Regions from separate parts of the Rhizobium beringeri genome, predicted to be linked through region 2. Evidence: predicted binding sites of a transcription regulator. Region 2 holds the regulator's gene; each other region holds the start of a gene.

Region 1 (4,196 bases), 1.6 Mb from region 2:
CCGGAACGCCCTGAATTACAGGGAGATCCGTTGGCCGTTTCGCAAAGAGACGCGGCTATATCCTGTCTGCGACTTCCTCGCTCAAGGGGATCGACGGTTGCGCCCCGGCCTTGAGGCAGGCGAGCGAACCGGCAACCGCCGCACGGCGCAGCGCCGAGACAAAATCGAGGCCGTCGTCGAGGCTTGCAGCGAAATAGCCGCAGAAAGTGTCTCCGGCGCCGACCGTATCGACAGGTTCGATCTTGAGACCCTGCGCCCTTGAAATCGCCCCGTCGCGGATGGCGATGACCCCATCGCCGCCGAGCGTTACGATCAGCGTCTGGCCCGTCTCCACATGCAGGCGCACAAGGGCGGCCTCACGCGCTGCGGCGTCCATGCCTTCCTGTCCGGCCAGCCGCTCGAATTCGGTCTCGTTGGCAATGACGATATCGGCGAGCCGGCCGAGACGCGGGGCATCGGGGATCAGCGGCGCGAGGTTGAGGATGCTGGTGACGCCCTTGGCGCGGGCGGCCGACAGCGCGCGCTCGACGGCAGCAGCCGGCACTTCGAGCTGCAGCATCAGGATATCGCCTTCGTTCATGCGGCCGATCGCCGTCTCGGCATCGGCAGGTGTGACCTTGCCATTGGCGCCGGGAACGACGGCAATCATGTTTTCTCCGTCGCCGCCGACAAGGATCAGCGCCGTGCCTGTGGGACCGTCGACATGTTTGATCAGAGAAAGGTCGGTACCTGCATCATCGAGCAGGGCCAGCGCCTCCGCAGCGAAAGCATCCTTGCCGACGGCACCGGCCATGTGTACGTAGCGGCCGGCGCGCCGGGCCGCCAGCGCCTGGTTGGCGCCCTTGCCGCCGGCGGCCGTGGCAAAGCCGTTGCCGGCCACCGTCTCGCCGGGCTTCGGCAGGCGCTCGGTCGTGGCGATGAGATCCATGTTGATGGACCCGAAAACTGTGATCATGAATGTGTCCCGTCTTCTGGAGCCTGCAAGTGAAATCAGGCTCCAACTGTTTCATGCGGGCGAGACACTGCCCGAAGCGGTCACTCCTCGTCAACCACCCGGAGCTTGAGAAGACCGGTGCGGCTTTCCACCGATTTGGCCGCGGCTTCGCTGTCGCGGGCGGGCTTGGCATCGCCGCCGGCCTCGAATTCCAGCGCTTCGATCTTGGCGCCGCGCCTGGTGAGTTTGTCGGCTGACGTGACCACCATGTCGATATCCTTCTGCGCCATGGCGAAATGGCCCTGCAGCTTGCGCACCCGCTCATCGAGGCGGCTGAGATCGTCCATCAGGATTGCCACCTCGCCCTGGATAAGATGTGCCTGCGCCCGCATGCGCTGGTCCTTGAGCACGGCCTGGATGACCTGGATCGACAGCATCAGCAGCGACGGCGAGACGATGACGATGCGCGCGCGGTGCGCCTTCTGCACCACCGGTTCGAAGTGCTCGTGGATCTCGGCGAAGATCGATTCGGACGGCACGAAGAGAAAGGCCGTATCCTGGGTTTCCCCCTGGATCAGATATTTCTCGGAAATGTCCCTTATATGGACCTCCATGTCGCGGCGGAATTGCTGGCCGGCGATCTTGCCGGCCTCGGGGCTGCCGGCGTCGCGGATCGCGTTCCACGCTTCGAGCGGAAATTTCGCGTCGATCACCAGCGGCGGCGCGCCGTTCGGCATGCGGATCGTGCAGTCCGGCCGCGAACCGTTGGACAGCGTCTGCTGGAAGGCATAGGCGCCCATCGGCAGGCCGTCGGCGACGATCGTTTCCATCCTGGACTGGCCGAAGGCGCCGCGCGTCTGCTTGTTGGACAGAATGGCCTGCAGCCCGACGACATCCTTGGCGAGCGTCTGGATATTGTTCTGTGCGGCATCGATGACCGCCAGCCGCTCCTGCAGCCGCTGCAGGTTCTCATGCGTCGATTTCGTCTGCTCGGTGATCGTCGAGCTGACGCGCTGCGACATGCCGTCGAGGCGTTGGCTGATCGTCTGGTTGAGTTCGCTCTGCCGCGCGCCGAAGACCTCGGTCATCGCCGCGATGCGGCCCTGCATCTCCGCCTGGATCTTCAAAAGCTCTGCCATCCGCGCTTCGTTTTCCTCAGCACGAAAGCTCGCTTCCTCCGCCTGCTCGCGGCGAAGGCTGGCGCCGCGCAGGAGAAGCACGATCACCAGCACGAAGAGGACGGCGAGGGCCCCGCCGATAAGCGCCAGCATGGCCGGGCTGATCGAGGCAAGGGAAAGAGCGAGCGATTCGGAATGGATGGTCATGCCCCGAGCATAACAGAAGAAATGGCAATATATAGATCAAAACGTGAACGGAATGGGCGGCCCCCAATATCCTCGCAAGCTATCGCTCTTCCTCGCTCGGGGAGAAGAAATCGCCGTCCGATTTAACGATTGCTCAACCATATTGGCCAAAACCTGCGGCGCAGAAATTCCTTCCCGCGCGCGTCGCGCCAAGTACAGAGATCCCCATGACCGCCCAGCAGACCGACAGTGCCCTCAGGCAGCGCCTCGATTTCATCGAACTGGATGAGGCAGCGCGCAAGTCGATGCGGGATCTGCGCCCTGTCATATCAGAGCTGATCGGCGGCGCCCTCGATAAATTCTACGCCAAGATCGCCAAGACCCCCGCTGTCGCAGGCTTCTTCGCCGATAGGAACCATGTCGGCCATGCCAAGAAGCGCCAGCAGGATCATTGGGCCAATCTGGCCGGCGGCGCGTTCGACGAGAGCTATGTCAACGGCGTGACCGCGGTCGGCCGGACGCACGCCCGCATCGGGCTGGAGCCGCGCTGGTATATTGGCGGTTACGCCATCGTCATGTCAGAACTCGTCAAAGGCATCATGGAGAAGCAGTGGCCGTCGATGTTTGCGCGCCAGCAGGGCAAGCAGTTGGCCGAGAAGCTGTCGGCCGTCATCAAGGCCGGCATGCTCGACATGGACTATTCCATCTCGGTCTATCTCGAGACGCTCGAAGCAAAGCGCCGTGCCTTGGAAGAGGAGCGTGCCCAGGCCGAATCCGATCAGGCGATCGCGCTGGAGCAGCTGCGCCGCGGTCTGGAAGCGCTGTCGAACGGCGATCTCGAAGCCACCCTGCCGTCCGACCTGCCGGGCAATTTCCAGCAGATGGCCGAGGACTACAACCGCGCCGTCAGCGCCCTTCGCCAGTCCTTCGCGTCCGTGCGCGAGACTTCTGGCCATATCATGAGCGGCGCCGACGTCATTTCCAATGCAACCAACGATCTGGCGCTGCGCACTGCCCAGCAGGCGGCAGGCGTCGAGGAGAGTTCGGCCGCCCTGCAGCAGCTGTCCGTCAGCGTCGGCCAGACGGCCGCCAATGCCGAGAAGGCTTCGGACGCCGTGCGCGAGACGCAAGAGAAGGCGAAGAACTCCGGCGAACTCGTCACTAGCGCCGTCTCGGCGATGGCCGGCATCGAGAAATCTTCGACGGGGATCTCCAAGATCATCGGCGTCATCGATGAGATCGCCTTCCAGACCAATCTGCTGGCGCTGAACGCCGGCGTCGAGGCGGCCCGCGCCGGTGATGCCGGCAAGGGTTTTGCCGTCGTCGCCCAGGAAGTCCGCCAACTCGCCCAGCGCACCGCGGAAGCGGCCAAGGAGATCAAGAACCTGATCTCGCAGAGCTCGACCCAGGTCAATCAGGGTGTCGGCATCGTCTCCAGCACCGGTGAGGCGCTGAACGACATGATCAGTCGCATCGACATCATCAACCGTTTCGTCGCTGATATCGCCGCCGCCGCCCGCGATCAGGCGACCGGCGTCAACGAGGTCAGCGTCGCCGTCCGCAACATGGGTGCGATTACCCAGCAGAATTCGGACATGGTCGAGCACTCCTCAGCGGAAACCCGCCGCCTCAAGGACGAGGTGGAAACCCTGATCGAGCTGCTGCGGCGCTTCCGCGCCCGGCCGGATGGCCGTTCCGCCAGCGCTGCCCGCCGGGCGGCCTGAGGCGAATATGGCGAAATTCCAGGCGGGGATGCAAAAAAGCGTATTCCCCGCCTGCCGGATAATTCCATAGTCGGAAAAGATGGGTTATGGGAACGCCATGACCATCAAGCCACTCATCATTCTTCCCGATCCCGTTCTCCGCCAGCTGTCCAAGCCGATCGAGCGGGTGGACTCCGACCTGCAGCGTCTTGCCGACGATATGCTGGAAACCATGTACGACGCGCCGGGCATCGG
Region 2 (4,196 bases):
TCCAGCGCTTCCTGAGCTCAACGACTTCTCCTTCGGTGCTTATTTCGATGGCATCGGCGCCAACGGCTTCTTCTACGGTGCGCCGACAAAGGTCGATTTGCAGGCAGGTCCGCAGGCGGCCAGATCGACAACGGAAGCGCTGCTCGAAGGACTCTACCGGCTGCGCAGCGGTATCGGTGACCGCATAAGGTCGATCCTGCCCGGCGACACCGGCGCTTTCGCCGCTGCTCTGGTGACGGACGAGCGGCGCGCAATCTCGAATGAGACGACGGAGGCGCTGCGCCAGTCCGGTCTGGCTCATATCATCGCCATCTCCGGCCTCAACATGGCACTGTCTGCCGGCATCTTCTTCGTCGGTTTCCGGATGCTGCTCAGCCTCTTTCCCGGCGTCGCCCAGGCCTATCCGACCAAGAAGATTGCTGCTGCCGGCGCGCTCATCGCCGTCACCGCCTATTTCCTGATTTCCGGCTTTGCGGTCTCGGCCGAACGCGCATTCATCATGATGGCCATCATGTTGATTGCCGTCTTCTTCGACCGGCCGTCGATCAGCCTGCGCAATGTCGCTCTCTCTGCGCTTGTCATCCTCGCCATTTCACCGTCCGAGGTCTTGGGTCCGAGCTTCCAGATGTCCTTTGCCGCGACCTTGGCGCTGGTATCGGGCTATCAGCTGTGGAAGGACCGGCGCGTCCGCGAAAACGCCTTCCTGAAGCTGCCGGTGTTTCGGCCCATCGTTACGGTTGCGGGTTTCTTCGGCGGCGTCTTTCTGACCTCGCTGATCGGCGGCTTTTCCACCGCGCTGTTTTCCATCGAGCATTTTCATCGCCTGACCGCCTACGGCCTGCCGGCAAACCTCGCGACGATGCCGATCATCTCCTTCATCATCATGCCGGCTGGCCTGCTGGCGATGCTGCTCATGCCTTTCGGTCTGGACGTTTTGCCTTGGAAGGTCGTCGGATTCGGCCTCGATCTGGTGATCGCTGTCGCAAAGACGGTGTCCGGCTGGGGTGGCGATATCGGCATCGGCCGCTTGCCCGCCTGGTATTTCGCGATAGCCGTCGCAGGCTTTCTGCTGCTGACGCTGCTCCGCACCCGGCTGCGCCATATCGGCACATCGATCATCGTGGTCTCGACGCTCATCCTGCTGCTTCTGCCGGCTCCCCGGCCGCCGGATCTGGTGATTTCGGAGGATGGTGGTCTCGTCGCAATCGTCGAGGCGGCGGCCATGGCGTCCAACCGTGAAAGACCGCCGGATTTCATCTTCGACCAGTGGCAGAGAGCGCTGGTCCTGCCGACGCATCACCCGCCGAAGATGCTGGAGGGTCCTGCTATCCCGCCGGAGGGAGAAGACCGCCGCGTCAGGCTTTCCCGCGATCAGCAGAACGAAGCAAGGTCGGCGATGCGGGCGGCTGCAGCTGGTGGTGAAGCAAACCGCTTTTCCTGCGTCAAGAAGGCCTGGTGCACATCAAGGCTTGGCAATGGTCATGTGGTTGCTGTCATCGATAACGCCGCCTATCTCGGTCCGGCATGCGATGCGGCCGATATCGTCGTGACGTCGGTCCGACTGCGCTTCAACAGCTGCCGCTCAGGGGCGACGCTCTTCACCGGCGAAACGCTGCGCAGGACCGGTTCCGTCGAGTTGCGCTTCGCCGACGCCGGCCTGGAGGTCGCAACCGCATTCGATGCATTGTCGCGGCCGTGGATGCGGCATCGCGCCTATGATTGGCGCAGCAACAGTTTTGCCGAATCCGGACTGCCTGATGTCAGTGATAGCGGCGAATGAGGCCGACGAGCTTGCCCTGAACCTTGACGCGATCCGGCCCGAAAATCCGGGTCTCGTAGGCCGGGTTGGCCGCTTCCAGTGCGATCGAGGCGCCCTTGCGGCGGAAGCGCTTGAGTGTCGCTTCCTCGTCGTCGACGAGAGCAACGACGATGTCGCCAGGGCTTGCGGTGCTGCCGTTGCGAATGATCACGGTGTCGCCGTCGAAAATGCCGGCGTCGATCATCGAATCGCCTTTGACCTCCAGCGCATAATGTTCACCGGAACCGAGCATGTCGGCAGGAACGACGATGTCGTGGGTGTTGTTCTGGATCGCCGAGATCGGAACGCCGGCGGCGATACGGCCCATGACCGGCACGGAGACCGAGTTGCCGTTGTCGGCGACGGGTTTTGCGGGAGCAGGATTAGCGACCGGCTGCGGCTTGCCAAGGCTGCCCTCGATGACGCTCGGCGAAAAGCCGCGCCGGGGCTGAATGCTGGGGCTGTAGGCTTCCGGAAGCTTGATGACCTCGAGCGCGCGGGCGCGATTCGGTAGGCGGCGAATGAAGCCACGTTCCTCGAGCGCCGTAATCAGCCGGTGAATCCCGGACTTGGAGGCGAGGTCCAGGGCATCCTTCATTTCGTCGAAAGATGGCGGAACGCCGGATTCCTTCATGCGCTCATGAATGAAAAGGAGAAGCTCCTGTTGTTTGCGCGTGAGCATCGACGTTGTGACCTCGTGATTGAAACAAATCCAGAACAGACACTATATGTTCCATATGTGTTCCGCAAGTAGCTAAATTTCCGTAAAACTTGGTGCCAACTCGTTGAGATTTTTATTTTCATTCGCCGGATTGGGACACATCTCTTGCATTGAGGGGCGCGCCGTCGCACATCTCTTGCCGTTTCCAGGAGGGATATCATGAACGAGCATTCCGCCAAACCGCACCCGCTGGATCATGTCGTGCTGCCCGTCGTCAATATCGATCTGGCGCGCGAGAGGCTCGGCAAGCTCGGCTTCACCGTTGCCGCCGATGCACGCCATCGCTTCGGAACGGAAAACGCCTGCGTCTTTTTTGCTGACAAGACCTATCTGGAACCGCTGGGGATTGCGAGTGTCGAGGAGAGCGAGGCATCGGCGCGCCTAGGCAATGTCTTCACCGCCCGCAACCGGGCCTTCCGCTTCCGCTGCGGCGAGGAGGGACTTTCGGGGCTTGCCTTCGGTAGTAAGGATGCCAGCATCGATCATCAGAACTTCGTCGGCAACGGATCGAGCGCCGGCGAGATGCTGCAGTTCACCCGGCCGATGACGATGCCGGACGGTTCCGAGAGCATTGCCGGTTTCAAGCTGGCCTTTGCCGGCGACTTGCGCGCGCCCGATCTCTTCCTTTTCAGCGTCGAGCGCGTCAATCCGCTGCCGGCCGACCGCGGCGCGCTGGAAACGCATGCCAATGGCGTCACCGGCATTGCCGAGATCGCGCTCTGCGCGCCTGATGCCGCCGCTTTCGCCGCCTTCGTCGGCCTTGCCGTGGCGCAAGCGGCAGTCGAGAAAACCGGTTTCGGCGTCAATGTCGCGGCGTCGAACGTGAAAATCAGCCTGATGACGCCGGAAGGGCTGGAAGCCTATTTCGAGATCGCAGGCTCATCCGCCGATCGCGGCCTGCGTGGCCGGGCAATCCTCTTCATTGTCGCTGATCTTGCCGTGACAGAAGCGCATTTGGCTGCTAACGGGGTGACATACACGCGCAAGAACAATCGCATTCTGGTGAAGCCCGCGCCCGGGCAGGGCACGCTCTTCGCCTTCGAGGAGACACGATGAGCACTGAGACGAATTCCGAAGTCAAGATCGGCGAAGGCCAAGGCCAGGTCACCTTTTCCAATACCGGCCGCCTGTCGCTGATTGCCGGTCCCTGCCAGATGGAGAGCCGCGACCACGCCTTTATGGTTGCCGGTACGCTGAAAGAGCTTTGCGGAAAGCTCGGCATCGGCCTCGTCTACAAGAGCTCCTTCGACAAGGCGAACCGCACCTCGCTCTCGGCTGAACGCGGCATCGGAATCGAAAAGGGCATGGAGGTCTTTGCCGACCTCAAGAAGGAATTCGGCTTTCCTGTCCTGACCGACGTTCATACCGCCGAGCAATGCGCCGAGGTGGCAAAGGTCGTCGACGTCCTGCAGATCCCGGCCTTCCTTTGCCGACAGACCGACCTTCTCATCGCCGCCGCCAAGACCGGCCGCGTCGTCAATGTCAAGAAGGGCCAGTTCCTCGCTCCCTGGGACATGAAGAACGTCCTGAGGAAGCTCAATGCCAGCGGCAATCCGAACGTGCTGCTGTGCGAGCGCGGCGCCTCCTTCGGTTATAATACGCTGGTTTCCGACATGCGTTCGCTGCCGATCATGGCGGCTATGGGCGCGCCCGTTATCTTCGATGCCACCCATTCCG
Region 3 (4,196 bases), 3.0 Mb from region 2:
TATCGGCATTCGAAGCGGACGAGCCGCCGCTGCGCCTGCTGCTCGGCGCACCCGCCCTGAAGATCGCCCGCGAACGGCTCGATGCGTTGCGCGCAAATTTCGACGCCTGGGCGGAGACGACGCTCAGCGCCGACTTCCCAAGCTAACCGCCAAGAAAACCCTCAGCCGCATCGCCAGGCGAGCGGCGTGCAAATGGAGCTTGAAATGTCTGATATCAAAGGAAAAGTCATTGCCATCACCGGGGCCAGCAGCGGCATCGGAGAGGCTGCGGCAAAGGTGCTGGCTGCCGCAGGCGCCCATATCGTCATCGGCGCACGCCGCACCGAGCGCCTGGAGGAACTTGCCGGCGACATCGCGGCAAAGGGCGGGTCGGTGCGCCTGCAACAGCTTGACGTCACTGACCGGGCGGATGTGGAAGCCTTCGCAGGCTTTGCCAAGTCCGAATTCGGCCGGCTGGACGTTATCGTCAACAATGCCGGCGTCATGCCGCTCTCGCCGCTCGAGGCTCTCAAGGTCGACGAGTGGGACCGGATGGTCGACGTCAATATCAAGGGCGTTCTCTACGGCATCGCGGCGGCGCTCCCGATCATGAAGGCGCAGGGATCGGGGCAGATCATCAACCTGTCTTCGATCGGCGGCCACAGCGTCTCTCCGACCGCTGCCGTCTATTGCGCGACGAAATTCGCAGTGCGGGCGATCTCGGACGGACTGCGGCAGGAGACCGATCGTATCCGCGTGACCGTCATCTCGCCCGGCACGACGACATCGGAACTGGCCGACACGATCACCGATCCGACGGCGCGGGATGCCATGAAGGCTTTCAGGGCGATCACGATCAGCCCTGAGGCCATCGCCAATTCGGTCCTCTACGCCGTCAGCCAGCCCGATGACGTCGATGTCAGCGAGATCATCATCCGGCCGACAGCCAGCCCGCATTGATCGGCCGAGATTTTGCCGAAGCAATTCCAGCAAAAGTGTAGAGCGGTTTTGCGTCCGGAATTGCGGAAAACGAAACAGCCACCGCCTAAAAACCCAGCGACTGCTGGGCAGGCGGCGGCGGTGCAAGGTTGACGCCTTCGAGCTCCAGCATGCGGGCCTTCGATGACGAACCGCCGGGAGCGGAGAAGCCGCCGATCTTGCCGCCGGCCGCAAGCACCCGGTGGCAGGGGATGATCAAAGCGACCGGGTTCTTCGCCATCGCCTGGCCGACGTCGCGAGCGGCTTCCGGCCCGACACCGAGCTCCTTGGCCAGCGCGCCGTAAGTGGTGGTGCGGCCCCAGCCGACACGCCTTGCTGCCGCATAAATATCCCGGAAGAAGGCATCCTGACCTGCAAGATCGAGTTCGACGCCGGAAAAATCCGTCTCCTCGCCCTGGAAGTAGCGCTTCACCGCAGCGACCGTCTCGAGCACAGCGGGCGTCGGCGCGCCGGGTTCGGCATCCGGCAGGCGGCGCAGCAGAAGCCGTTCGGTCGCTTCTGCTGATTTGGTCGGCAGTTGGAAACGGGTGATGCCGGCATCGCTCCAGGCGATGCCGCAGAAACCGCCCGCGGTTTCGAAGATGAGATAGTGGTGTATGGTCTCGGCCATGACACAGCCTCCGCGTTTTCGATGACCCTCAAAATCGTATGGGACGGCCTCTGTTTCAACCCGTTTCTTGCGCGCGCCGGGCTTTCAGGAAAAATTGCAATGCGCCCCTGCACTGTCGCCCGAGCCTCCTCGCCACCCGGTTCCGGGGCGACGGTTCGGATGAGTGTGACGCCGAGCCTATCGGGAAATTATGTTCTCTTTTTGTTCTTGATGTCGCGTCCTTCCGGAGTATCCTTCGGCGCGTTTTGGAAACGACGAGGTGGGTCATGACGACCTGAAATTCCATGAACCAAATGCCCCTCGACTTCGGAGACGACAAAAATGGTCGCGGACGGTGGAACGAAAGCTACGCCAGCGGACACCGGCTTTTCTTTGCGCTCTGTCCTCCTGATGCCATCGAGCAGCAGGTGGCCGCAATCGCCCATGACTATGGTCGAGCCTTCTCCCTTTCCGGCAGACCGCGCCTGACGACATTGCATGTGTCGATCATCTGGGTCGGAGACTATCCGAAGCTGCCGGAGGATGTGGTCTTCGCGGCACGACAGGCCGGCGCCACGGTCGAGAGTGCGCCGATCGCAATGACCTTTGACCGGATCATGCGATTTCCGCAGCCGCGAGCGCTTGTGCTTTGCGGCGAGGGCGGACGGAAGCCGCTCACCCGAGTGCATGTCCAACTGGGCGTCGGCATGCACAATGCCGGATTGCGCCACAATATCAACCGCGATTTCACGCCGCATATGACGCTGCTCTATGACCGCAAAGCCGTGCCGCCGACGACCCTCGACGCACCCGTTTCATGGACGGCGTCCGAATTCCTGCTCATCCACAGTGTTCTCGGAAAAACCGAACATCGGATTATCGATCGCTGGCCACTGCTGGGCTAAGGGCAACGAGTCCGCGGATCTCGGCTTGCGCTTGCCTGATTTCCGCGCATAAAGCTCCGAAAGCCTGTTCCGGCATTGGTGCAAACGGGGAGCGAAATCAGCATGGACGTTTCAGAGATCATCATCCCGGGCGATACGCCGGGAACGGAGTGGCGGCTGCCGGTGCTGCGCTTTAAGGGCGGCGATCCGAAGGCGCCAAAGACCTATATCCAGGCGGCACTGCATGCCGGCGAGCTGCCGGGAACGGTGCTGCTGCATTTCCTCTGCGAAAGGCTGCGGCAGGCAGAAAACCAGGGAGAGATCGCGGGCGACATCACCATCGTGCCGCAGGCCAATCCGATCGGTGCGGCGCAATCGCATTTCGGCGAATTGCAGGGCCGTTTCGACTTGGGCTCACGCACCAATTTCAACCGGGACTTTCCGCTGATCTCCTTGGCCGACCGCCCGACGCTGATCAAAAACCTCGATGATTACCCGGCTACCGACAGATTGAAGCGACAGCTGCTGCATTTGGCGCTCGGGGCCGATCTCGTGCTCGACCTGCATTGCGACGATGAATCGCTGCAATATGCCTATATCGACGAGGCCTTCTGGCCGGAGGCGGCCGATCTCGCCGCTGCACTCGACATGGAGGCCGTGCTGCTTTCGGATGGCGAAAGCTCGGCCTTCGAGGAGGCCGTCGGCTTTGCATGGAAATATGAAGTTCCCGACGAACGCCTATTCGAGCTGCCCGGCAGACTTTCCGTCACCGTCGAGCTGCGCGGCAAGCGCGACGTCGATCCGGTATTGGCGAAAAAGGACGCCGACGGGCTCTGGCGTTTCCTCGCGGCACGGGGGATCGTCAGTGACGAAAAGCCGGCGGCAACGGCATTTTCCGGTCCGGCCGTGCCGCTCGACAATGTCGAGATCATCCGCGCTCCGGAAGGCGGCGCCGTGCTCTTTCATCGCAATATCGGCGAGAGGATTGCGGAAGGCGACCTTCTGGCGACGATCATCACCCGGCCAGGGCAGCCGGGCGGCAGCATCGAGCTCACCGCGCCGCAGGATGGGCTGATCCTGACACGAACATCCGACCGGCTGGTGCGGCGGCGCGGCGACCTGATGAAGATCGCCTGCGACGAACCCAGCAAGGCTTCCCGCAAGGCCGGCACGCTGGAGAATTGAACGGGGCCGGTTTTGTCCTGCTGCGATCGTCGACTCGCTCGGGGGATAAAACGTCGCACGGCGTTTGCGCCGGCCTTCGTGCATGTTATCTCGCGCCATCACAAGGAGATCGATCGGGCATGGCCATCACCATCTATGGCATCAAGAATTGCGACACGATGAAGAAGGCCCGCAGCTGGCTGGAAGAACACAGCGTCGCCTATGAGTTTCACGATTACAAGGCGCTCGGTATCGACCGCACCCATCTCGAAGCCTGGATCGACCAGGCCGGCCTCGACACCGTGCTCAACCGCGCCGGCACCACCTTCCGCAAATTGCCCGATGCGGAGCGCGAGAACCTGACCCGGGAGAAGGCGATCGCCCTGATGCTCGACCAACCGTCGATGATCAAGCGGCCGGTGCTGGAGGCGAAGGGCAAGCTGCTGATCGGCTTCAAGCCGGAGATTTACGCCGGTACCTTCGGCGGCTGACAGGCGGCCGAGTGAACTCACGAGGGAAAGAGATGTCCAAGACCACGCGCGCGACACAGGTTCTTTCGCAGGCGGGCATCGCCTTCACGG

The links. The regulator LexA, encoded in region 2, represses DNA repair genes until DNA is damaged. The targets are predictions, from matches to a motif close to TGTTCNNNNTGTGTTCNG.
Region 1: a site for LexA is predicted at 2,292-2,309, ahead of ELH03_RS00275 (DNA recombination protein RmuC). Genes of this name have one in related genera too.
Region 3: a site for LexA is predicted at 1,780-1,797, ahead of ELH03_RS23185 (2'-5' RNA ligase family protein). Genes of this name have one in related genera too.

The regions. Positions count from the first base shown of each region.
Region 1 is NZ_SILG01000001.1:54,446-58,641, forward strand. It holds gene ELH03_RS00270 (ribokinase) at 56-955, opposite strand; gene ELH03_RS00275 (DNA recombination protein RmuC) at 1,036-2,259, opposite strand; gene ELH03_RS00280 (globin-coupled sensor protein) at 2,466-3,962, shown strand; gene def (peptide deformylase) at 4,060-4,196, shown strand, end outside.
Region 2 is NZ_SILG01000001.1:1,699,577-1,703,772, forward strand. It holds gene ELH03_RS08715 (ComEC/Rec2 family competence protein) at 1-1,780, shown strand, start outside; gene lexA (transcriptional repressor LexA) at 1,761-2,480, opposite strand; gene ELH03_RS08725 (VOC family protein) at 2,679-3,575, shown strand; gene kdsA (3-deoxy-8-phosphooctulonate synthase) at 3,572-4,196, shown strand, end outside.
Region 3 is NZ_SILG01000001.1:4,670,297-4,674,492, reverse strand. It holds gene ELH03_RS23200 (oxidoreductase) at 1-146, shown strand, start outside; gene ELH03_RS23195 (SDR family oxidoreductase) at 205-939, shown strand; gene ELH03_RS23190 (methylated-DNA--[protein]-cysteine S-methyltransferase) at 1,025-1,588, opposite strand; gene ELH03_RS23185 (2'-5' RNA ligase family protein) at 1,873-2,472, shown strand; gene ELH03_RS23180 (M14 family metallopeptidase) at 2,575-3,636, shown strand; gene ELH03_RS23175 (ArsC family reductase) at 3,756-4,106, shown strand; gene ybaK (Cys-tRNA(Pro) deacylase) at 4,139-4,196, shown strand, end outside.